2 regions of the Stenotrophomonas forensis genome follow, and region 2 is predicted to be linked to the other one. Evidence: riboswitches for the same ligand, from Rfam matches in the RefSeq annotation. Region 2 holds a riboswitch; the other holds the start of a gene.
The links. A riboswitch is a leader RNA that binds a small molecule or an ion and turns the genes downstream of it on or off. The one in region 2 is predicted to bind cobalamin.
Positions count from the first base shown of each region.

Region 1 (10,871 bases), 260 kb from region 2:
CAGCGCTACTGGGCACGCAGCCTGCTGGGCTGGCCGCGCTTCGGCCTGGCCCGGCCCAATGGCACCCACCAGGCACTGGCCGCGCTGGAAAGCCGCGGCAAGCTGCAGGTGCTGCTGACCCAGAACGTGGATGGCCTGCACCAGCGCGCCGGCAGCCAGAACGTGATCGACCTGCACGGACGGCTGGATCTGGTGCGCTGCATGGGCTGCGAGCGCCGCAGCGCCCGCGAGGAGTTCCAGCAGCGCCTGCGCGAGGCCAACCCCGGCTGGGATGCGCTGGAGGCCGGCATCGCACCCGATGGCGACGCCGACCTGGAAACGGATTTCTCCGCGTTCGTGGTGCCGGAGTGCCCGCACTGTGGCGGCCTGCTGAAGCCGGACGTGGTGTTCTTCGGCGAAAACGTGCCGCGCGAGCGCGTGGCTGCCGTGCACGAGCACCTGCAGCAGGCCGATGCGGTGCTGGTGGTGGGCTCGTCGCTGATGGTCTATTCCGGCTTCCGCTTCGTGCAGGCTGCGGCCAGGGCGGGGTTGCCGGTGGCGGCGCTGAACCGTGGCCGCACCCGCGCCGACGACCTGCTGCAGTTCAAGGACGAGCGCGATTGCGCCGAGGCGCTGGCGGCCGTTATCGAACTACCGCCTGGGTAGAGTCGACTGTCGCGCGCAGCGCGGGCCTTTCGATGGCGATTGGAAAGGCAGTCGACTGACAGTCGACTCTACCGACCTCCGCCACCGCGAAACAGCGATCCATCCAGACGGTTGATTCGCAGGCCGTGCGGCGGTGCAATACGTCCCCCCCCATCCGCCTGTCCCCCCGCACCCCCGTGACCCAGCTGTTTTCGCCGATCTCGTTCGGCCCCCTGACCCTGTCCAACCGCATCGTGATCGCGCCGATGTGCCAGTACTCCGCCGAAGATGGCCGCGCCAGCGACTGGCACGCCATGCACCTGGGCAACCTGGCGCAGTCCGGCGCCGGCCTGCTGATCCTGGAAGCCACCGCGGTCGAGCCGCGCGGTCGCATCAGCTGGGCCGACCTGGGCCTGTGGGATGACGGCACCGAGGCGGCGCTGGCGCAGGTGCTGACCAGCGTCCGCCGCTGGTCGCCGATGCCGCTGGGCATCCAGCTGGGCCATGCCGGCCGCAAGGCCTCGGTGAGGCGACCGTGGGACGGCGGTGGTCAGCTGCCGGCCGACGATGCACGTGGCTGGGCCACGGTGGCGCCGTCGCCGCTGCCGTTCCACGCCGCCGATCCGGCACCGCAGGAACTGGACGAGGCCGGCATCGCCGAGGTCATCGCCGCCTTTGCTGCCAGCGCGGTGCGCGCCGAGCGCCTCGGTTTCGAGCTGATCGAACTGCACGCCGCACACGGCTACCTGCTGCACCAGTTCCTGTCGCCGCTGAGCAACCGCCGCACCGATGGCTACGGCGGCTCGCTGCCGAACCGCCTGCGGCTGCTGGTGGAAGTATTCGACGCGGTGCGTGCGGCGGTCTCCGACAAGGTCGCCGTAGGCGTGCGCATCTCCGCCAGCGACTGGGTCGACGGCGGCTGGGACCTGGTGCAGAGCGAGGCGCTGGCGCAGGTGATGGACGCGCGTGGCTGCAACTTCCTGCACGTCTCCAGCGGCGGCCTCGACGAACGCCAGAAGATCACCGTCGGCCCGGGTTACCAGGTGCCGTTCGCAGCCGCTATCAAGGCCAAGGTGCGCATGCCGGTCATCGCGGTAGGCATGATCACCGAGCCCGAGCAGGCCGAATCGATCCTGCGCCATCGCCACGCCGATGCGGTGGCACTGGCGCGCGGCATCCTGTACGACCCGCGTTGGCCGTGGCATGCCGCCGCCGCGCTGCGCGACAGCGTGGAACCGGCACCGCAGTACCTGCGCTGCGAGCCGCGTGATGCGCGCGGCGTATTCAAGGCACGCTGAGGTTCACACCCGCCAGGCCGGCGCCATGCCGGCCTGCAGGTGCTCGAACAGCGCGCGGATCTTGGCGGTGAAGTCGCGGCGGTCGCTGACGCAGAAATAGACCTCCATCGGTTCCGGCCGCCACGCGCTGTCGGCGCCGAACACGGCCTGCAGGCGGCCGTCGCGCAGGTACGGCTCGGCCACGAACGCCGCCAGCCGGGTGATGCCTGCACCCGCGGCAGCCAGCTCGGCCAGCGCATCGATGTCATCGCAGACCATGCTCGGCGGCAACGCCGCGTCCACGCGCTGGCCGTCTTTCAGCAGGCCCCAGCGCAGCGGCCGGCCGTCGGTGGGGAAGCGATGCAGCAGCCCGCGATGGCTGCCCAGTTCCGAGGGTTGCTGCGGCGTGCCGTGTGCCTTCAGGTAGGCCGGCGCGGCGCAGAACACGAACGGCACGCGCGCCAGCTGCCGCGCGACCACGCCATCTTCCAGCTGCGCACCGATGCGGATGCTGGCATCCACCGCTTCCGGCCCATGCTGCACGGCGCGGTCACTCAGGCGCAGTTCCAGCTGCAGTTGCGGGTAGCGTTGCTGCAGCGAGGGCAGCAACGGCGCAAGTACGTGGCGGCCGAACGCGCTGCTGCTGGCGATGCGCAGGGGCCCGGCCGGTTCGATGTCACCGGCGGTGACCATCGCCTGCGCGCGCGCCAGGTCGGCTTCGATATGGCGTACCTGCGCCAGGTACAGCGCGCCGGCCTCGCTGAGCGCCAGCTGGCGCGTGCTTCGGTTCAGCAGCCGTACGCCCAGATGCGCCTCCAGCCGGTTGATGTTCTGGCCGACGGCGGTGGCGCTGATGCCAAGCGTGCGGGCCGCAGCGGCAATGCTGCCGGTCTCTGCGGTGCGGGTGAAGCTGCGGATCAGTTGCAACAGGTTCATGACCGACCAGCTTGCCATGCGGAAGCCCAAGTATCGCTTGGGACTGAACCAAGCCGTTCGGTTGCAACGGTGACCATCGATCCGTCGGGCCGGGCGCTGCCCTACACTCGGGCGATGCGCCCCGATTCCATCCTCACTCTGTCCTGCCCCGACCGTACCGGCATCGTCTACCGCGTGTCCGGCCTGTTGTTCGACCACGGCTGCAACATCCTCGACGCCCAGCAGTTCGGCGATGAGGAAAGCGGCCGCTTCTTCCTGCGCGTGCACTTCGACCGCGACGCCAGCCTGCCGCTGGACACCGTGCATGCCGCGATGGCCGCGTTGGCCGCCGACTACGGCATGGACTGGCAGCTGCACGATGGCCGTCGCCGCGCGCGCCTGCTGGTGCTGGTCAGCAAGCAGGGGCACTGCCTCAACGATCTGCTGTTCCGCGCCCACAGCGGGCAGTTGAAAGTGGATATCGCCGCGGTGGCGTCCAACCACGCCGACTTCGCGCCGCTGGCCGCGTCCTACCAGGTACCGTTCCACCACCTGCCGGTGAACGCGGACACGCGTGCAGTGCAGGAACAGCAGATCATCGATCTGGTCGAGCGCGAACGCATCGACCTGGTGGTGCTGGCGCGCTACATGCAGATTCTCTCGCCCACGCTGTGCCGCGCCCTGGCTGGCCGCGCGATCAACATCCACCACAGCTTCCTGCCCAGCTTCAAGGGTGCGCAGCCGTATCACCAGGCGCACGCGCGCGGGGTCAAGATCATCGGCGCCACCGCGCACTACGTCACCGAGGATCTGGACGAAGGCCCGATCATCGAACAGGACGTCGCGCGCGTGGACCATGCCATGGCACCGCGCGAGCTGGTGCGGCTGGGCAGTGATACCGAATCGCTGGTATTGGCGCGTGCCGTGCGCCGGCATGTCGAGCACCGCATCCTGCTCAACGGGCATCGCACGGTGGTGTTCCGGTAACCAACCATCCCGCGTCCACCGGGCATGGCCCGGCGCTACCTCGGGTGCTATCCGGTAGTGCCGGCCGCTGGCCGGCAACTGCAGGGATTCCGGGATTGCCGGCCAGCGGCCGGCACTACCGTTGTCGGTCAGGCGACCGCGATCCCGGCCTTGCCCAGCGCCTCGCGCACCATCGCGTCGTTGGCCTCGGTCACCGGCTTGGTCAACTCCCACAGGAACTTCACCTTGAAGCCGGACTTCACCGCATCCTGCGCGCTCCACAGCACGCAGTAGTCGCGGGCCAGGCCGCACACGTGCACTTCGCGGATGCGGCGCTCGTGCAGCCAGCCGGCCAGGCCGGTTGGCGGTCGTTCGCCGTCAGGGCCGTGGTTCTCGCGGAAGGCGCTGTACGAATCCACCTGTTGCCGCGTGCCCTTGCGCAGGATCAGGTCAGCTACCGACCAGTCCACACCCGGGTGCAGGGCGGCACCGGCGCTGCCCTGCACGCAGTGGTCAGGCCACAGGGTCTGCGGCTGTGCGTGCAGCAGGATGGTCTCGAACGGGCGCTTGCCGGGATGCTGGCTGGCGAACGAGGCGTGGTCGGCCGGGTGCCAGTCCTGGGTGGCCACCACCGTGCGGTAGTGGCGCTGCGCCAGCAGCGCGGCAATCGGTGCCACCAGCGCATCGCCCTGCTCGCAGGCCAGCGCGCCACCCGGCATGAAGTCCGGCTGCAGGTCGATCACCAGCAGGGCGACATCGGTGGGCAGGGCGGTCATGGCAGGTCCGGCACAACGGAAGGGGCGACCAGCGTGGCCGCCCCTTGCCCACACGTCAATCGCCCTGCGGCGTCTCAGCGTCCTGCCCGTAGTACAGCAGGCCGATCTTGATCCGCTCGCGGCCGTTCTCGCGGCGGTGGCGGTTGGCATCGCGCAGCGAGTACACGCAGCCGCAGTATTCCTGCTGGTAGAACTGCTCGCGCTTGCTGATCTCGATCATGCGGCTGGCACCGCCGCCCTTGCGCCAGTTGTAATCCCAGTACTGCAGGCCTTCATAGCGCGAGGCGGCGCGGATGCCGCAGTCGTTGATCTGCGCCATGTTCTTCCAGCGCGAGATGCCCAGCGACGAACTGATGGTGTCGTAGCCATGTTCATGCGCGTACAGCGCGGTGCGCTCGAAACGCATGTCGAAGCACATCGTGCAGCGGATGCCGCGCTCGGGCTCGTTCTCCATGCCGCGCGCGCGGCTGAACCAGTTGTCGGTGTCGTAGTCGCAGTCGATGAAGGGGATGTCGTGCTGCTCGGCGAAGCGGATGTTCTCCTGCTTGCGCAGCTCGTATTCCTTCACCGGATGGATGTTGGGGTTGTAGAAGAAGATCGCGTAGTCGATCCCGGAGGCGGTGATCGCCTCCATCACTTCGCCGGAGCAGGGCGCGCAGCACGAGTGCAGCAGCAGGCGCTTGCCGTCGGCCGGCAGGGTCAGGGTGGGGCGTTGGAGCTCGGTCATCGTCAGGTACCGCATGGACCGCCGGCAACGGCGGTGGCCCATGCATCAGCGCGTGGGAAGCGGATCTGGGCAGCTACCGGGGAAAGGACGCGCGCGGCCGCGCCGCCTGCACGCGCAGGACAACGACGGCCCCGGCACCCTCCCCGCGGAGAGTCCAGGTCGAGTCAGGGGACGGTCGTGTCCCCCGGCCGGGGCCGGTATTCGGGCTGATGGACACGGGCCGCAGCCCACCTACTACCCGCCGCTTCCCAGGCGCGAGCCCAGTGCTGTTGGCAGGATTCGTTTCCATTCACCGCTGCGGGGCAGCTCCGGAATGGGCGCGCCAGGCGCCTTCACCGGATTCCCGTTTAAATCCCTGCCGCCATACAGGCCACGGCAGGGATACCTTCGGCGTGTGCACGGTGGACCCGTTGGCCGCGATGGTCAAGGGCCCAGGGCCGTGCAGTGCTGTGGCCCACTTCTCAGGCTGTGAGAGCGCCTCTTGCCATACTGGACACCGGCAGACGGGAGGTGGTTCGTGGCGGACAAGTACTGCGATCTGGTCATGAAGGGCGGTATCACCAGCGGCATCGTGTACCCCAATGCGGTACTGGCGCTGGCCCGCGAGTATCGGTTCAAGAGCATTGGCGGCACCTCGGCCGGCGCCATCGCCGCCGCGGTGGCGGCCGCGGCGGCGTGTGGCGACCGCCGCCAGCAGGCGGGCGAACACCTGCCCGGCGACGCCGGTTATGGCGGGCTGTCGGCAGTGTCGGCCCAGCTGTCGCGGCGCGGCTTCATCTACAGCCTGTTCCAGCCGGCGCGGGGGGCACGCGCGGCCTACCGGCTGCTGGTGGTGCTGACCGGCAGCGCCCGCCTGCCGCACAAGCTGCTGTGCCTGGCGGTGGCCGTATTCGAGATCGCGCCGCTGGAGGTGCTGGTGTCGCTGGCGCTGCTGCTCGGCCTGGGCTGGTGGGGCGGCGGCTGGAGCGGGGTGGCGGCCACCCTGCTGCCGTCGCTGCTGTGTGCCTACGGGGCCGGCGTGGCCGGTGCCGCGCTGCGGGTGGCGCGGGTGGCACGGCGCAACCTGCTGGGCCTGTGCAGCGGACTCGGCCGCGATGCGCGCAAGCCCGCCCTCACCGAGTGGCTGCACGCGTGCCTGCAGCAGCTGTCGGGCAAGCCGCTGGATGCTCCGTTGACCTTCGCCGATCTGCACGACGCGCCGCGCTACCCCGGCGAGCCGGCCAGCCCGCATGCGATCAGCCTGCAGATGATCACCACCTGCGTGTCGCACAACGAGCCACGCACGCTGCCGCTGGGCGGCGCGCAGTTCTGGTTCCTGCGCGAGGAGTTCGAGCAGCTGTTCCCGGCCAGCGTGGTGCAGTGGCTGGTACAGCAGGCCGGCCCGCCGCTGGAGGTGGAGGGGCGCCAGTACTACCACCTGCCGCAGGGCCCGCAGCTGCCGGTGCTGGTGGCCACGCGGATGAGCCTGAGTTTCCCGCTGCTGATCAGCGCGGTACCGCTGCATGAGCCCTCGCGCCGCGAACGCCGCTGCGAACCGACCGCACCGGCGGCCGATGCGGAGCACAACGTGGCCGACAGCATGGAAGGGCTCACCAGCGCCGGGCAGACCTGCGGTCCGGTCATCACCGCCTTCCGCATCTGCTGGTTCTCCGATGGCGGCATCAGCAGCAACTTCCCGATCCACCTGTTCGATGCGGCGTTGCCACGCTGGCCGACCTTCGCCATCAACCTGGTCTATCCGCAGCATGCCGAGGATGTGAGCCATGGCAGCAGCGGCCGCCAGGCGCTGGAGCATGCGGTGTTCCTGCCCACCGAGAACCGCCACGGCTGGCAGCGCACCTACCAGTCGATCGCCACGCCGCTGGCGGCGGCCGAACTGGGCCGCTTCCTGTTCGCGGTGGTGGCAACCATGCAGAACTGGCGCGACCTGCTGCAGGCGCGCGCACCGGGCTACCGCGATCGCATCGTGCACGTCAGCCTGCAGGGCGACGAGGGTGGCATGAACCTGGACATGCCGCAGGAGGTGCTCACCCGCATCGCCGACAAGGGCAGCCTGGCCGGTGCACGCTTCTGTTCGTTCTCGTTCGACAACCACTACTGGATCCGCTGGCGCAACCTAGCCTCGGCCTACCAGCGCTACACGCTGGAAGTGGCGCGCACCGATGACCCGGCGCAGCAGGTGGTGGCCTACCGCGCGGCCTATTCGATGGTCGCCAGTGGCCAGCCGGCACCGCCGTCGTACAAGCTGGGCTCGGAAGACAAGCGGCAGGCTTCGCAGCAGCTGTGGGGCTTGATGGTGGAACAGGGCCGCAGCTGGGACGACCTCGGCCCCGACCTTACCGACGGCGCACCGCGCCCGCTGCCACAGATGAAGGTGACGCCGATCTATTGATCTCCGCCGCAGCCGATTGAACGGTTCTGGTGGGTGCCGACCTTGGTCGGCACGATCTGGCCCCTGCGGTGCCTCAACGCCACGCCTCCACCACCGCATCACCCTGCAACGGCGCATACAACGGCAGCGCCAGTTCCTGCTTCACCCATCCCGGATTGAGCGTACGCAGGCCAGCCAGGTATTCGCGGGCGAGCGCGGTGTCGCCCTGGCGCATGGCCAGCCGTGCGGCACGCGCCCAGGTGCGGTCCCAGCCGTGCGCCAGTGACAACGCGGTGGCCAGCGCCGCACGTGCAGCGGCCACATCGCCCTTTTCCCAGCGTTGCTCGGCACGGATGATGGCGTCGTTGGACAGTCGCATGTCGTACAGCTCGCGGAGCCTTGCCACGGCGCGCGGATCGGCATCCACGCGCAGATCGGTGTCCTGCCAGTCACCGCCGGGCGTGCGTACCAGCAGCGCCGCCGACCACTGCCCGCTGCGCTGACCGCCCGCGGCCTGACCGGCTTCCAGCGCCGCCAGCAGGCGCGCTGCCAACGCACCGCGTGATTCTTCGAAGCTGCGTTGCATGGCCGCCAGCACCTCGGGCCCGGCCAAGCCATTGCCCTGAACACTCAGCATGCCCTCACCCTGCGCGCCAGCCCACGCTGCCTGCTGCGCGGTGGCGCCCGTGTACTGGGCATTGCCACCACGCGCGCTGACCAGTCCCACCTGGCGCTCGGCAAGCGTGGTGCCATCGAAATCGCCGTCTTCATTCAGCAGCTGCTTGAGCACCTGCGCAGGCGTGCGGCCCTTGCCGAGCAGCGTCAGGCCCTTTGAGCCGTAGGTTGGATTGGTCTCGAACTGGCTGGCAACGGCCCCCACCCTGGCCTGCGCCCACGGCACGCCCACGCCACCGACTGCCAGATTGTGCGTAGCCACCGCCACGCCGCAGTCACCGGCCTCGTTGCAGGCCACGATGGAAAAGGTCGCCCATGCCGGCGCAGCAAAGGCAGCGAGCAGCAGAGCCACACAGGAACGCAACAGGGGCATGGTCATCTCCAGGGATGGGCATCCCGATTGGGATGCAGCCTACGCACGAATGGTTTAGTAGATCCACGCCATGCGTGGATCTACCGTGTCGACCAAGGTCGACACCCACCAGGAGCAGGTCATGCCATCCAGACAGATCGCAGAGAACTGTCGAAGGCGGGGTGGGTCCGGTGGCGGGGGTGTCCGCGGCATGGATGCCGCGGCCAAGCCCCCAAGGACGGGTTTACGGCGTCCCCCGCCACCGGACCCACCCCGCCATCCCACGGAATGCAAGCTTTTGCCGTTGCAGTTGCTTCGGCCTCGGCCTCGGCAGGTGCAGGGCGCAGCCCTGCCGAATAACCCTACCTTCCCGGCAACTGCGCGAACGCGCGCTGCATGCAGTCCTCGCGCGGGCACACCCGGCACCCCGGGCCGATCGACACCGAGTTGCCCGGGCTCTGCACATCCAGCCCCAGCGAATACACCAGCCGCTCGGCATGCTGCAGGTCGCAGCCCAGCGCCACCGCGAACGTCTTGCGCGGCTGGCCATGGCCCACCGGCCCGCTGCTGACCTGGCGTGCCAGCCAGAAATGGCGCCGGCCATCGGGCATGCGCGCGGTCTGGGTGAGGATGCGCCCCGGCTGGTTGAACGCCTCGTAGACGATCCACAGCGGGCAGGAACCGCCCACCTGAGAGAAATGGAAATCGGTAGCCGAATGCCGCTTGGACACATTGCCCGCACGGTCCACCCGGATGAAGAAGAACGGCAAGCCGGGCGCACTGCGCCGCGCCAGCGTGCTCAAGCGATGGCACACCGCCTCGAAGCCTACGCCGAACTGGTGCGCCAGCAGTTCGATGTCGTAGCTGCTGGCCTCGGCCGCACGCAGGAAGCGCATGTACGGCATCACCAGCGCACCGGCGAAGTAATTCGACAAACCAATCCGCGCCTGCGCGATGCGCGCTTCGTCGTGGAAGCCCGCGCGCGCGATCACCGCATCGATCTGCGGCAGGTAACCGTGCAGTGCCAGCTCGGCGGCCATCTGGAACGCCTGCTGCCCCGGCTCCAGGTAATCCGGCAGCCACAACCGGCGCGCCCCGGCATCGAACTGGCGCTTCTCGCGCCCGGCCTGCAACGCGGCCACTTCCACCAGCACGCCGTGGCGATCGGCCAGCAGCTGGCGCAGGCGCGGCGCCACGTGCCCGGGTGACAGCCCCCACTCGGCGAACAGCCGCTCGGCCAGTTCGTCCAGCTCGGGGATGTGGTTGTGCATGCGGTTGAAGAACTCGCGCACCTGGTCGCCGGCGGGCAGGGTGCTGCCGGCCTCGGGCTCGCCCAGCTGGAACTCCAGCGCGGCGGCATGCTCGCGCAGGGCCAGGTGGCGGCGGTGCAGGTCCAGCAGCGCGCGGCTGACCTGCGGCAGGTTGCCGGCCAGGGCCCGCAGCTCGGTCGCGCTCACCTCGGCCAGGCCCAGGTCGCGCAGGGTTTCGCCCAGCGCTTCCTGCAGCGCGGCGGGCTCATCGTCGTCGAACAGCGCGGAAACGTCGCCCAGTACCTCGCCCAGCTTTTTCTGTACGGCCGGGGTCAGCGGGCGCTTGTTGCGCTCGATCTGGTTCAGGTAGCTGGCCGACAGCCCCAGCGCCCGTGCCAGGTCTACCTGGCTGTAGCCGCGCTGTTCACGCAGGCGCAGCAGGCGCAGGCCGAGTTGTCGCTGAGGGGCTGAATAATTCACAGAATTAACATGAATCGTCTGGCGTGTTGGCCAGATTAAGCGGATTCAGCCCGGAAATCGAGGTGGGTGCTGTGAATAATGCCAAGCATCTTTCGCACCCCGTGGGATTGTCGTCATGACTGTTGCAGCGCCCCGTATCCGCATGCTGATCGATGGCCAGTTCGTTGAATCGGCCACCTCCCACTGGCAGGACGTGATCAATCCGGCCACCCAGGACGTGCTGGCCCAGGTGCCGTTCGCCACCACCGGTGAAGTGGACGCGGCCGTGGCCGCCGCCAAGGAAGCCTTCAAGACCTGGCGCAAGACCCCGATCGGCACCCGCGCGCGCATCTTCCTGAAGTACCAGCAGCTGATCCGCGAGAACATGAGCGAGCTGGCCCACATCCTCACCGCCGAACAGGGCAAGACCCTGCCCGACGCCGAAGGCGATGTGTTCCGTGGCCTGGAAGTGGTCGAGC
Region 1 is NZ_CP082270.1:231,044-241,914, forward strand. Features, by position in the region: gene K5L94_RS01065 (NAD-dependent protein deacetylase) at 1-645, shown strand, start outside; gene K5L94_RS01070 (NADH:flavin oxidoreductase/NADH oxidase) at 822-1,922, shown strand; gene K5L94_RS01075 (LysR family transcriptional regulator) at 1,926-2,837, opposite strand; gene purU (formyltetrahydrofolate deformylase) at 2,952-3,803, shown strand; gene pncA (bifunctional nicotinamidase/pyrazinamidase) at 3,932-4,558, opposite strand; gene K5L94_RS01090 (epoxyqueuosine reductase QueH) at 4,614-5,300, opposite strand; cobalamin riboswitch at 5,461-5,675, opposite strand; gene K5L94_RS01095 (patatin-like phospholipase family protein) at 5,803-7,677, shown strand; gene K5L94_RS01100 (DUF1028 domain-containing protein) at 7,751-8,704, opposite strand; gene K5L94_RS01105 (helix-turn-helix domain-containing protein) at 9,046-10,413, opposite strand; gene K5L94_RS01110 (CoA-acylating methylmalonate-semialdehyde dehydrogenase) at 10,529-10,871, shown strand, end outside.
Region 1: it holds a riboswitch for cobalamin, as region 2 does, so the genes downstream of both, K5L94_RS01090 (epoxyqueuosine reductase QueH) here and btuB (TonB-dependent vitamin B12 receptor) in region 2, are expected to answer to the same signal.

Region 2 (10,871 bases):
CATGTTCGCCAATGCCTCGCTCACCGGCAGCAAGCCGGAACAATACGCCCAGCTGCTGGAACAGGCCCGTGGCCTGGTCTACGCCGAGTCCGACCGCATCGCCAACGCGGCCAACCTCTCCGCACTGGTCTACCACGCCCTGCCCGACCTGAACTGGGTCGGCTTCTACCTGTACGACGGCAAGGAACTGGTGGTCGGCCCGTTCCAGGGCCTGCCCGCCTGCGTGCGCATCCCGCTGGACAAGGGCGTGTGCGGCGCGGCCGCCAGCCAGCGCGTGACCCAGCGCGTGGACGACGTCGATGCCTTCCCCGGCCACATCGCCTGCGACTCGGCCTCGCGCTCGGAGCTGGTGGTGCCACTGCTGCGCGGTGATGAGCTGATCGGCGTGTTCGACATCGACAGCCCGAAGGTTGGCCGCTTCGATGCCGAGGACCAGGCCGGGCTGGAGGCCATCGCCCGCGTGTTCGTCGAGGCCCTGGGATGAGCGCACCGAAGCTGCGCAACATCGGCCCCAAGAGTGCGGCGTGGCTGCGCCAGGTCGGCCTGCGCAGCCGCGAGGAGCTGGTCGCGATCGGTGCGGTCGGCGCCTTCGTCAAGGTCAAGCGGGCGGGCTTCAAGCCCAGCCTGAACCTGCTGTACTCGCTGGAAGGCGCATTGCTGGACTGCCACTGGCAGGAACTGAGCGAGGCGCAGCGCGAAGCGCTGGTGCAGGACTACGAAGCACGCATCGCCGCGCACCCGCTGAAGGCGGCCGGCCCGGCCTCCGGCCCGGTGCATGAGCAGCGCTTCGATGCCTACGATGACGCTGAAGACAGCGTCGCCGAGAGCGCCGACGAGGATTGAGGCCTCCGCGTTCCTGGGGATGCCGGCCAGCGGCCGGCACTACCACTGTGATGCGGGATCGGTCGTGCCGGCCGCTGGCCGGCACAACCCTCGGCTCAGGGCTGCTGCAGTTCCAGCAGTTCGCCCACCAGACCTGCTTCACCGCGTTCCAGCCGTACCCGCAGGCGTGTGCCATGGTCGATGCGCAGCGCCCAGCACAGCGACATCGGCAGGCCGCACACCTGCGACAGCACCATGCGCAGCGGGCCACCGTGGCTGACCACCAGTGTCGGCAGCGGGTCATCATCATCGAGCAGGCGATCCAGCGCGCGTGCGATGCGCCGCTCGAAATGGCCCCAGCTCTCGCCGTTCGGTGGCGGGAACGCGTGCGGGTCGGCATGGAACGCCGCCAGCGCGTCTTCCGGCAGATCGAACAGGGACTGCCCGTCCCAATCACCGAAATCCAGTTCTTCCCACTCTTCGTCCGGCTCCACATCCAGGCCGCGCGCCGTGGCCAGCGCCATCGCCGTATGCAGCGAGCGCAGCCGCGGCGAACTGATCACCCGCTCCCACGGCTGTGCGGCGTAGGCGTCGACCAGTTCCTGTGGCAGCGGCGCCAGCTGCGGTGGATCGGTGCGGCCATCGAGGAACTCATCGCGACCGTTGCCGGCATGGCGGACCAGGTCGAGGATCATGCGTGCGCCCCGTACAGGCAACGCGGGAACAGCGGAAAACGGGCGGACATCGGCAACGGCACCACGGGATCGAGGGACCATTCTAAGGGCACAGCAAAGGCAGTCGAGCAAGCTCGACCCTACGGCTGCCGGGGATGGCGTAGACTGCGCGCACTTCCAGGTGACCTGCGGCCTTGGCCGGCAGGTTGAAACGGGAAGCCGGTGACGCGTGATTCCACGCCAGGCCGGCGCTGCCCCCGCAACGGTAAGCACGTCAGTTCCAGGCAACAACGCCACTGTGCCACGCGCATGGGAAGGCGCCTGGACGGTGGCCTCGCGCCACCCGGCGGCAAGCCCGGAGACCGGCCCGGAAGCCTCAGGTCGCGATGCGGTGGGCATGGCGCTGGATGAGCACGGCGTCGGCCGTGGCATCGGCGCGTGTCTGGCTTCGCGGCTCCTCCCCTTCGCTGCGCGGGCGTGCGTGGCACCTGGAGTACCCCATGAAGCTGCAGTCCCGAATGCTGTCCCTGGCCGTGCTGGCCGCCCTGCCCGCGCTGGCGCAGGCCGCCGATGACACCACCGCGCTCGACCAGGTGCTGGTTACCGCCACCCGCACGCCGATCGCTCTGCAGGACAGCATCGCGCCGGCCCAGGTGATCGACCGCGCGCAGATCGAATCCAGCCAGGCCACCTCGCTGCAGGAACTGCTGCGCGGCCGCGCCGGCATCAACCTGACCAACACCGGCGGCCTGGGCAAGCAGAGCTCGCTGTTCCTGCGCGGCACCAACTCCGGCCACACCGTGGTGCTGGTCGACGGCGTCCGCATCAACAGCGCCGACCTCGGCCTGGCCATGTACCAGGATCTTCCGCTGGCGCAGATTGAACGCGTGGAGATCGTGCGCGGGCCGCAGTCCAGCCTGTATGGCGCCGATGCCATCGGTGGCGTGATCCAGATCTTCACCCGCCGCAACGCCGGTGACTTCGCTCCGCACTTCCAGCTCGGCGGCGGCAGCAACGGCCTGCGCGAGGCCAGCGGCGGCATCGGGGGTGGCACCGAACGTGGCTGGTTCGGTGCCGACATCGCCTACCAGCATTCCGATGGCATCGACGCCTGCCGCGGCTCTTCCTCGGTGTTCACTGCCGGCTGCTTTGCCGACGAGCACGACCGCGACGGCTACCGCAACCTGTCCAAGAGCCTGCGTGGCGGCTACACCTTCAACGACCAGTGGAACGTGGAAGGCAGCGCGCTGCGTGCCGATGGCAGGAACCACTACGACGGCTACTACAACTACTCCGAAACCCGCCAGCAGGTACTGGCCGGCAAGGTGCGCTACACGCCGTCCGAACGCGCGGCATTCACTGCCAACGTCGGCCGCAGCGACAACGAATCGGACAACTACGGCGCGCCAGGGGTGTTCGGCAGTGCGCAGACCCACCGCGACAGCGCCTCGCTGCAGGGCGATTTCGGCCTGGCCGAAGGCCAGCTGCTGAGTGCCGGCGTGGACTGGAGCGAAGACAACCTGGATGGCAGCAGCGCGGGCTACCTCGTCGACAGCCGTCGCAACACCGGCGTGTTCGTGCAGTACCAGGGCCGCTTCGGCCGCCACCAGCTGCAGGCCAGCGCACGCAACGACGACAACCAGCAGTTCGGCAACCACGCCACCGGCAGCGTTGGCTGGGCGATGCAACTGGAGCACGGCCTGCGCGTCAACGCCAGCTACGGCACCGCGTTCAAAGCGCCGACCTTCAGCGACCTGTACGACCCGTGGAGCGGCGTGCCGACGTTGAAGCCGGAGAAGTCCAAGAGCGCCAACCTTGGCGTTTCACAGCAGGGCCAGGGCTGGCGCTGGGGCCTGGACGTGTACGAAACCCGCATCGATGACCTGATCACCTACGATGCGCTCACGATGAAGATGCAGCAGGTGGAGAAGGCGCGCATCCGTGGCGCCGAACTGACCGGTGGCGTGCTGCTGGCCGGCTTCGATATCAACGCGCAGTTGAGCTACACCGACCCACGCAACCGCACCCGCGGCAGCACCCAGTTCGACAACTGGCTGCCGCGCCGCGCGCAGCAGACCGCGCGCCTGGACATCGACCGTCGCTTCGGCGACGTCCGCGCCGGACTGACCGTGCAGGGCGCGGGCAAGCGCTATGACAACGCCGGCAACTCGGTGAAGGTCGGCGGCTACGGCACGCTGGACCTGCGCGCCGAGTACGCGCTGACGCCGTCGTGGTCGCTGCTGGCGCGTGCGGCCAACGTGTTCGACCGCAGGTACGAGACCGTGGCGTGGTACAACCAGCCCGGCCGCGAGTACCAGCTGAGCGTGCGTTACCAGCCGAAATGACCGCAACGGTCATGGTGGTGCCGGCCGCTGGCCGGCAGCATCATGACCTCCGGCAGAGCGCCCCGGATTGCCGGCCAGCGGCCGGCACTACCCGTTGCGTCGGTCCGGGTTACCGGCCGGCGACCAGGGATGTCCGTTGCATCAGCGCTGCAACCCCGGCAACTCACGCAGGTCGTCGATCACGGCCACCGCATGTGCGGTGGCCAGATCCAGGCCACGCGGATAGCCATAGCGCACCAGCGCGATCGGCATGCCGGCCTCTTCGGCGGCGCGGTAGTCGGTCAGCGAATCACCGACCATCAGGCAGGCGTCTACCGGCAACCCGAAGTGCGCAGCGATGTGGCGCAGCGGTTCACCACTGGGCTTGCGCTGCGGCAGCGAGTCGCCGCCCAGTATCAGCGCGAACGCTTCGCCGATGCCCAGGTGCTGCAGCAGCGGAGGCACCAGCGCTTCTGGCTTGTTGGTGCAGATCGCCAGCGGCACGTTGCGCGCACGCAGCTGTGCCAATGCGTCGGCAACGCCATCGAACAGGCGTGGGCTGCGCAGCAGGCATTCCCGGTAGTGCACCATGAACACCGGCATCACCGCGGCCAGATCGACCTCGCGGCCGGCGGCATGCACGGCCTGCTCCACCAGGCGACGCACACCATCGCCGATCCAGCCCAGCACCGTGGTTTCCGGCACGCGCGCCACACCGATGTCTTCCAGCGTGCGGTTCAGTGCTTCGGCGATATCGGCCGCGCTGTCGACCAGCGTGCCATCGAGGTCGAACACGACCAGCGGATAGGGATACGACAAGGGACGGCACCTGTGCGACGTGGGGCCGTCCATTGTACGTCGGCCTGCTTTTCTGCAGGCCCGCCTCAGCCGATCCTGCGCGCGCGGGTGGCCAGGAACGTGGGCAGATAACGGTCGATCAGAAAGCGCGGCTGCGGCTGCCAGTCTTCCATGAAACGATCGATGACGAAGCCGGCGTCGAGCTGACCGCCGATGAGTTCGGTCAGGCTGTGGCCGAAGGTGAGCGCATCGCCGCGCGCCAGCTTGGCCTCGCGCTCGGCCGGTGCCAGGTCTTCCAGGTCCGAATAGGGAATGGCGTACTGCGGCCGGATCAAGCCCTGCGCATCCAGCTGCGGATCGCGCGCACCAACGAACAGCACCGGGTTGTAGAAGCTGGCCATCAGCATGCCGTCGCGCGCGAGCACGCGATGGCACTCGCTCCACACCGGGCGCACGTCGGGCACGTACAGGTTCGAGATCGGCTGGAACACCACATCGAAACTGCCGTTGGCGAACGCGTGCAGGTCGCGCATGTCGCCCTGCACCGTGCGCAACTGCAGGCCATCGCGCGCCGCGACCTGGCGGTCCTGCTCCAGCTGCCCGTCGGACAGGTCGAACACGGTGACCTCGGCACCGGCCGCGGCCAGTACCGGCGCCTGCTGTCCCCCGCCCGAAGCCAGGCACAGGATGCGGCGGCCGCGCACATCGCCCAGCCAGTCCAGCGGCAGTGCACGCGGCGTCAGATGCACCTGCCAGCGCCCTTCGCGCGCGGCGGCGATGGTTGAGCTTTCAACCGGGCGCGACCACTCGCGCACCTCGCTGGCCTGGCGGTCCCAGGCAGCACGGTTGTGGTCGATCAAGGCCTGTCCATGGTTCATGTGTTCTCCTTGCCCGGCGGGCGCCAATCCAGGTCCTGGAAGGCCGGGCTGGCGAAACACTCGCCCAGGTAGTCCAGGAATCGACGCATGATAGCGGGCTGCTGGCGCCGTGATGCGTACACGGCATGAATGCCGAGTTCGTCCAGGCTGAAATCCGGCAGCAGTTCGATCAGCTCGCCAGTGCGCAGCAGCGGCGCCACCTGGTAGGTCGGCAGCATCGCGATGCCGGCACCGGCCCGCACCGCCTCCAGCAGCAGCGAGGCCTCGTTGGCACTGATGTTGCCGCCCACCGCCACCGACAGCGAACGGCCGTCGCGGTGCAACTGCCAGAGGCTCTTGCCGACGTAGTGGTGGGTCAGGCAGTTGTGTGCGGCCAGGTGCTCGGGAGCGGTCGGCGTGCCGCGTGCCTGCAGGTAGGACGGCGTCGCGCACAGCACCGAGCGGCAGGTGGCCAGCCGCCGCGCGATCAGGCTGGGATCGATCTGGCGCGCGATGCGCACCGCCAGGTCCACCCGCTCTTCCACTAGGTTCACCGTGCGGTCGACCAGCAGCAGCTCGATGCGCGCCGCCGGGTGGCGTGCGACGAAACCGGCCACCGCGCGCGCCAGATGGCTCTGCCCGAACGACACGCTGGCGGTCACCCGCAGCGTGCCGTGCGGCTCGGGATCATCGCTGGCCAGCTCGCCCTGCAGCGCCTCGCCGATCTCCAGCATCTGCCGGAAGCGCGCCAGCGCCGCTTCGCCGGGACCGGTCAGGCTGACCCGGCGCGTGGTCCGGTGCAGCAGGCGCGCCCCCAGCCAGCCTTCGACCTCGGCCAGGTAGCGGCTGACCATCGCCCGCGACATGTCCAGCACCTCGGCGGCCGCGGTCAGGCTTCCGCGCTCGGCGACCTCGACGAACACAGTCATGGCGGTCAATCGGTCCATATGCTCGATCCATGCAACAAACAAGCGCGTTATACGCTGTTTTTCGAGCGACTGCAGCGGCCTAGAGTGGCCCCATTCGCACCCCACACCGCCCCACGGAGTCCTGCCATGAAGATCGCCCTCATTGGTTCCACCGGCAACATCGGCCGCCAGATCGCCCGCCACGCGCTGGCCCACGGCCACGAACTCACCGTCATCGTGCGCAGCGCGCAGGATCTTCCGGCCGAGCTGGCCGGCGCGCATCCGGTGATCGCTTCGCTGGACGACCCGGATGCGCTGGTTGCCGCCATCACCGGCCACGACGTGCTGGCCAGCGCCTACGGCCCGCGGCCGGGCGATGACATCGGCCGCGTCGGCGAGGTCGCCGCACAGCTGGCCGCCGCTGCGCGCAAGGCCGGCGTGCCACGCCTGGTAGTGGTCGGCGGTGCCGGCAGCCTGGAAGTCGCCCCCGGCGTGCAGCTGGTGGATACCCCGAACTTCCCGGAGGCCTACAAGCCGTACGCGCTGGCCCATCGCGAAGCCTTCAAGCGCCTGCAGGCGGTGGAGGACCTGGACTGGACCTTCTTCTCGCCGGCCGCCGAAATCGGCCCGGGTGAAGAGCGAGGCCAGTACCGCGTGCAGCCCAAGGCGTTCCTCGCCGATGCCAGCGGCCACAGCCGCATCAGCTACGCCGACTATGGCGCTGCGTTCGTCGCCGAGCTGGAAGCACACAAGTACCCGAAGCAGATCATCACTGCGGCGTATTGATCATGGCGTGCGCGGGCCTGCCCGTTCGCCGGGCATGGCCTGGCGCTACCCACCTGTAACGCCGAGCCGATGCTCGGCACGATATCCCCACAAGGACATCCCCATGCGTACCGCTGCCCTGCTGCTCCCCCTCGCCCTGGCCGCCAGTTTCACCAGTGCCCCGCTGCTGGCCGCACCGGCTACCCCGTCGCACGCCACGGCGGCCAAGTCCCAGCTGCGCCTGCAGACATTCCACCCCGGCCCGCAGGCCATGTTCTCGGTGTCCTCGGTGCTGATCGAAGGCCGCCATGACGCAATGCTGGTTGATGCGCAGTTCGGCGCCAGCGACGCGCGCAGGCTGGTCGAGCTGATCCGCGCCAGCGGCAAGCAGCTGACCACGATCTACATCAGCCACGGCGACCCGGACTACTACTTCGGCCTGGCCACGCTGCAGGATGCGTTCCCGCAGGCGCGCATCGTCGCCACCGCGCAGACTGTCGCCCACATCCAGCAGACCCAGGCCGGCAAGCTGGCCTACTGGGGACCGAAGATGGGGGCCGATGTCCCCGCGCGCATCGTGGTGCCACAGGTGCTGGAGGGAGACGCGCTGCAGCTGGAAGGTCAGCGCCTGCCGCTGATCGGCCTGGATGGCCCGACCCCGGACCGCAGCGTGCTGTGGATACCGTCGCTGCGCGCGATCGTCGGCGGCATTCCGGTGGTGGCGGGCGAGCATGTGTGGATGGCCGACACCCAGACGCCCAAGTCACACGCCGACTGGCTGCAGACCCTGCAGCGCCTGCAGGCACTGAAGCCGAAAGTGGTGGTGCCGGGGCACTACGCACCGGGTGCGGCACTGGATGCCAGTGCACTGCGCTTCACCGCCGATTACATCCGCGCCTTCGATGCCGAGACGGCAAAAGCCAAGGACAGCGCGGCGCTGGTGAAGGCGATGCAGGCGCGCTACCCGAAGCTGGCCGGCGTCGAGTCGCTGCAGCTGAGTGCGAAGGTGGCCAAGGGCGAGATGCAGTGGCCATGAGGTAGGGGTTTTCTTTTGCAGGGCTGCGCCCTGCACCTGCCGAAGCAACGTCAACGTCAACGTCAAGGTCAAAAGCCGAGGTTCCGTGGGTTGGCGGGGTGGGTCCGGTGGCGGGGGACGCCGTAAACCCCCAGACCGGCCCAGCCGCTGGCGGCTGTGCGTTCGGGCGCTTGCGAAGCAGTGCTTCGCAAGCAAAGCGCCCTCACCCCTGGGGGCTTGGCCGCGGCATCCATGCCGCGGACACCCCCGCCACCGGACCCACCCCGCCTTCGACAGTTCTCTGCGATCTGTAGCTTTTTGTAGAGTCGAGCCATGCTCGACTGCCGTTCGTTGCGGAATCGAAATGTTCGACGGCGAACGATCAATTTCCTTCAGAATCGTTCGTTCCGTGCTCGAACAATTCGCCCTGCACCACCGGCTCCTTTTCGCGGAAACCGCCCAGGCCGACGCCCACCAGGCGGTAGCGGGTTTCGGCCGGCAGGTCGACGCGGGCACGCAGGGCCAGGGCGATGTCGCGCAGTTCTTCCATCGATTCCGGCGGGCGCTCCGGGGTGAAGCTGCGGGTAAGGATGCGGAACTGCGCGGTCTTCAGCTTCAGCACCACGGTGTGGCCGACGCGCTCGGTCTTGCGGGTGGCATGCCAGGTCTTCTCCGCCAGCTGCACGATCGCCTCGCTCAGGTCCTCCAGCAGCAGGTCTTCGGCGAAGGTGTCCTCCGAAGAAATCGACTGCACCTGCTGGTCCGGTTCCACCGGCCGCTCGTCCACACCGCGTGCGCGGTTGTACAGGCTGCGGCCGAAGCTGCCGAACGCCTCTTCCAGATCAACCAGCGCCCACTGCCGCAGGTCGCCACAGGTGACGATGCCGCGCGCGGCCAGCTTGCCTTCCATCACCTTGCCCACGCCGGGCACCCGGTTCACCGGCAGCGGCAGCAGGAACGCGTCCACCCGCTGCGGTGGAATCACGAACTGCCCATCGGGCTTGCGCCAGTCCGATGCGATCTTGGCCAGGAACTTGTTCGGCGCGATCCCGGCTGAAGCGGTCAGCTGGGTTTCTTCACGGATCTGCGTGCGGATGGTGCGGGCGATATCGGTGGCCAGCTCGATGCCGCTCTTCGGCTCGGTCACGTCCAGGTAGGCCTCGTCCAGCGACAGCGGCTCGACCAGATCGGTATGGCGCAGGAAGATCTCGCGCACCTGGCGTGACACCGCCTTGTAACGCGAGAAGTCCGGCGGCACGAAGATCGCATCCGGACACAGGCGTTCAGCACGCAGCGCCGGCATCGCCGAGCGCACGCCGAACACGCGGGCTTCGTAGGAGGCCGCACACACCACCGAGCGGGCGCCGCGCCATGCCACGACCACCGGCTTGCCACGCAGTGACGGATCGTCGCGCTGCTCCACCGACGCGTAGAAGGCGTCCATGTCGACGTGGATGATCTTGCGCAGTGCGTTCATGGTTGGCCGACATCATACCCGCACCGTACCGGTCCAGACGGCGAAGTATGGTCGTTGTGCATCAACGGGATGCGCGATCTGGGCGGAAAACACTACGCACGCGTACGGTGCGGCGGTTTGATTCCCGCTGCAACCGTCGTGCATCCTCGACGGATTGTTGCCTCGTTTTCGCTTCCAGGATTGCGCTTTCCATGACTCGTCTCCACGCGTTCAACCGCGACCAGCTGCTGGCCAGCGCACGCGGTGAACTGTTCGGCGCCGCCGCCGGCCGTCTGCCCAACGATCCGATGCTTATGTTCGACCGCATCACCGAAATCCGCGAGGACGGCGGACCACATGGCAAAGGCATGGTACGCGCCGAACTGGATATCCGCCCGGACCTGTGGTTCTTCGGCTGCCATTTCATCGGCGACCCGGTGATGCCCGGCTGCCTGGGCCTGGATGCCATGTGGCAGCTGACCGGCTTCTTCCTGACCTGGCTGGGCGCCCCCGGCAAGGGCCGCGCGCTGGGCTGCGGTGAAGTGAAGTTCACCGGCCAGGTGCTGCCGGATGCCAAGCTCGTGCGCTACGAGATCGATATCAGCCGGGTCATCAACCGCAAGCTGGTGATGGCCCAGTCGGACGCCCGCATGTACGTGGATGACCGCGAAATCTACAGCGCGCGCGACCTGCGCGTCGGCCTGTTCACCGAAACCGGGAGCTTCTGATGCGTCGCGTCGTCATCACCGGCATGGGCATCACGTCCTGCCTCGGCAATGATCTGGATACCGTCTCGGCCGCGCTGCGCGAAGGCCGCTCGGGCATCACCACGCTGGCCGACCACGCCGAAGCCGGGCTGCGCAGCCAGGTCGGCGGCCGTGTCGACCTCGACCTGGACGCGCTGATCGACCGCAAGCAGAAGCGCTTCATGAGCGATGCGGCGGCCTTTGCCTACCTGTCCATGCGCGATGCCATCGCCGATGCCGGGCTCAGCCCCGAGCAGGTCAGCAACCTGCGCACCGGCCTGATCGCCGGCTCCGGTGGCGGCTCCAGCGAATGGCAGATCGGCGCGGTCGACCTGCTGCGCGAACGTGGCGTGCGCAAGGTCGGCCCGTACATGGTGCCGCGCACGATGTGCTCGACGGTCTCGGCCTGCCTGGCCACCGCCTACCAGATCAAGGGCGTCAGCTACTCGCTGTCGGCCGCCTGCGCGACCTCGGCGCACTGCATCGGCGCGGCCGCGGACATGATC
Region 2 is NZ_CP082270.1:489,418-500,288, reverse strand. Features, by position in the region: gene K5L94_RS02335 (GAF domain-containing protein) at 2-484, shown strand; gene K5L94_RS02330 (TfoX/Sxy family protein) at 481-843, shown strand; gene K5L94_RS02325 (histidine phosphatase family protein) at 939-1,517, opposite strand; cobalamin riboswitch at 1,659-1,881, shown strand; gene btuB (TonB-dependent vitamin B12 receptor) at 1,997-3,841, shown strand; gene gph (phosphoglycolate phosphatase) at 3,983-4,639, opposite strand; gene K5L94_RS02310 (class I SAM-dependent methyltransferase) at 4,705-5,496, opposite strand; gene K5L94_RS02305 (LysR family transcriptional regulator) at 5,493-6,422, opposite strand; gene K5L94_RS02300 (NAD(P)-dependent oxidoreductase) at 6,531-7,169, shown strand; gene K5L94_RS02295 (MBL fold metallo-hydrolase) at 7,273-8,184, shown strand; gene dinB (DNA polymerase IV) at 8,546-9,640, opposite strand; gene fabA (3-hydroxyacyl-[acyl-carrier-protein] dehydratase FabA) at 9,832-10,347, shown strand; gene fabB (beta-ketoacyl-ACP synthase I) at 10,347-10,871, shown strand, end outside.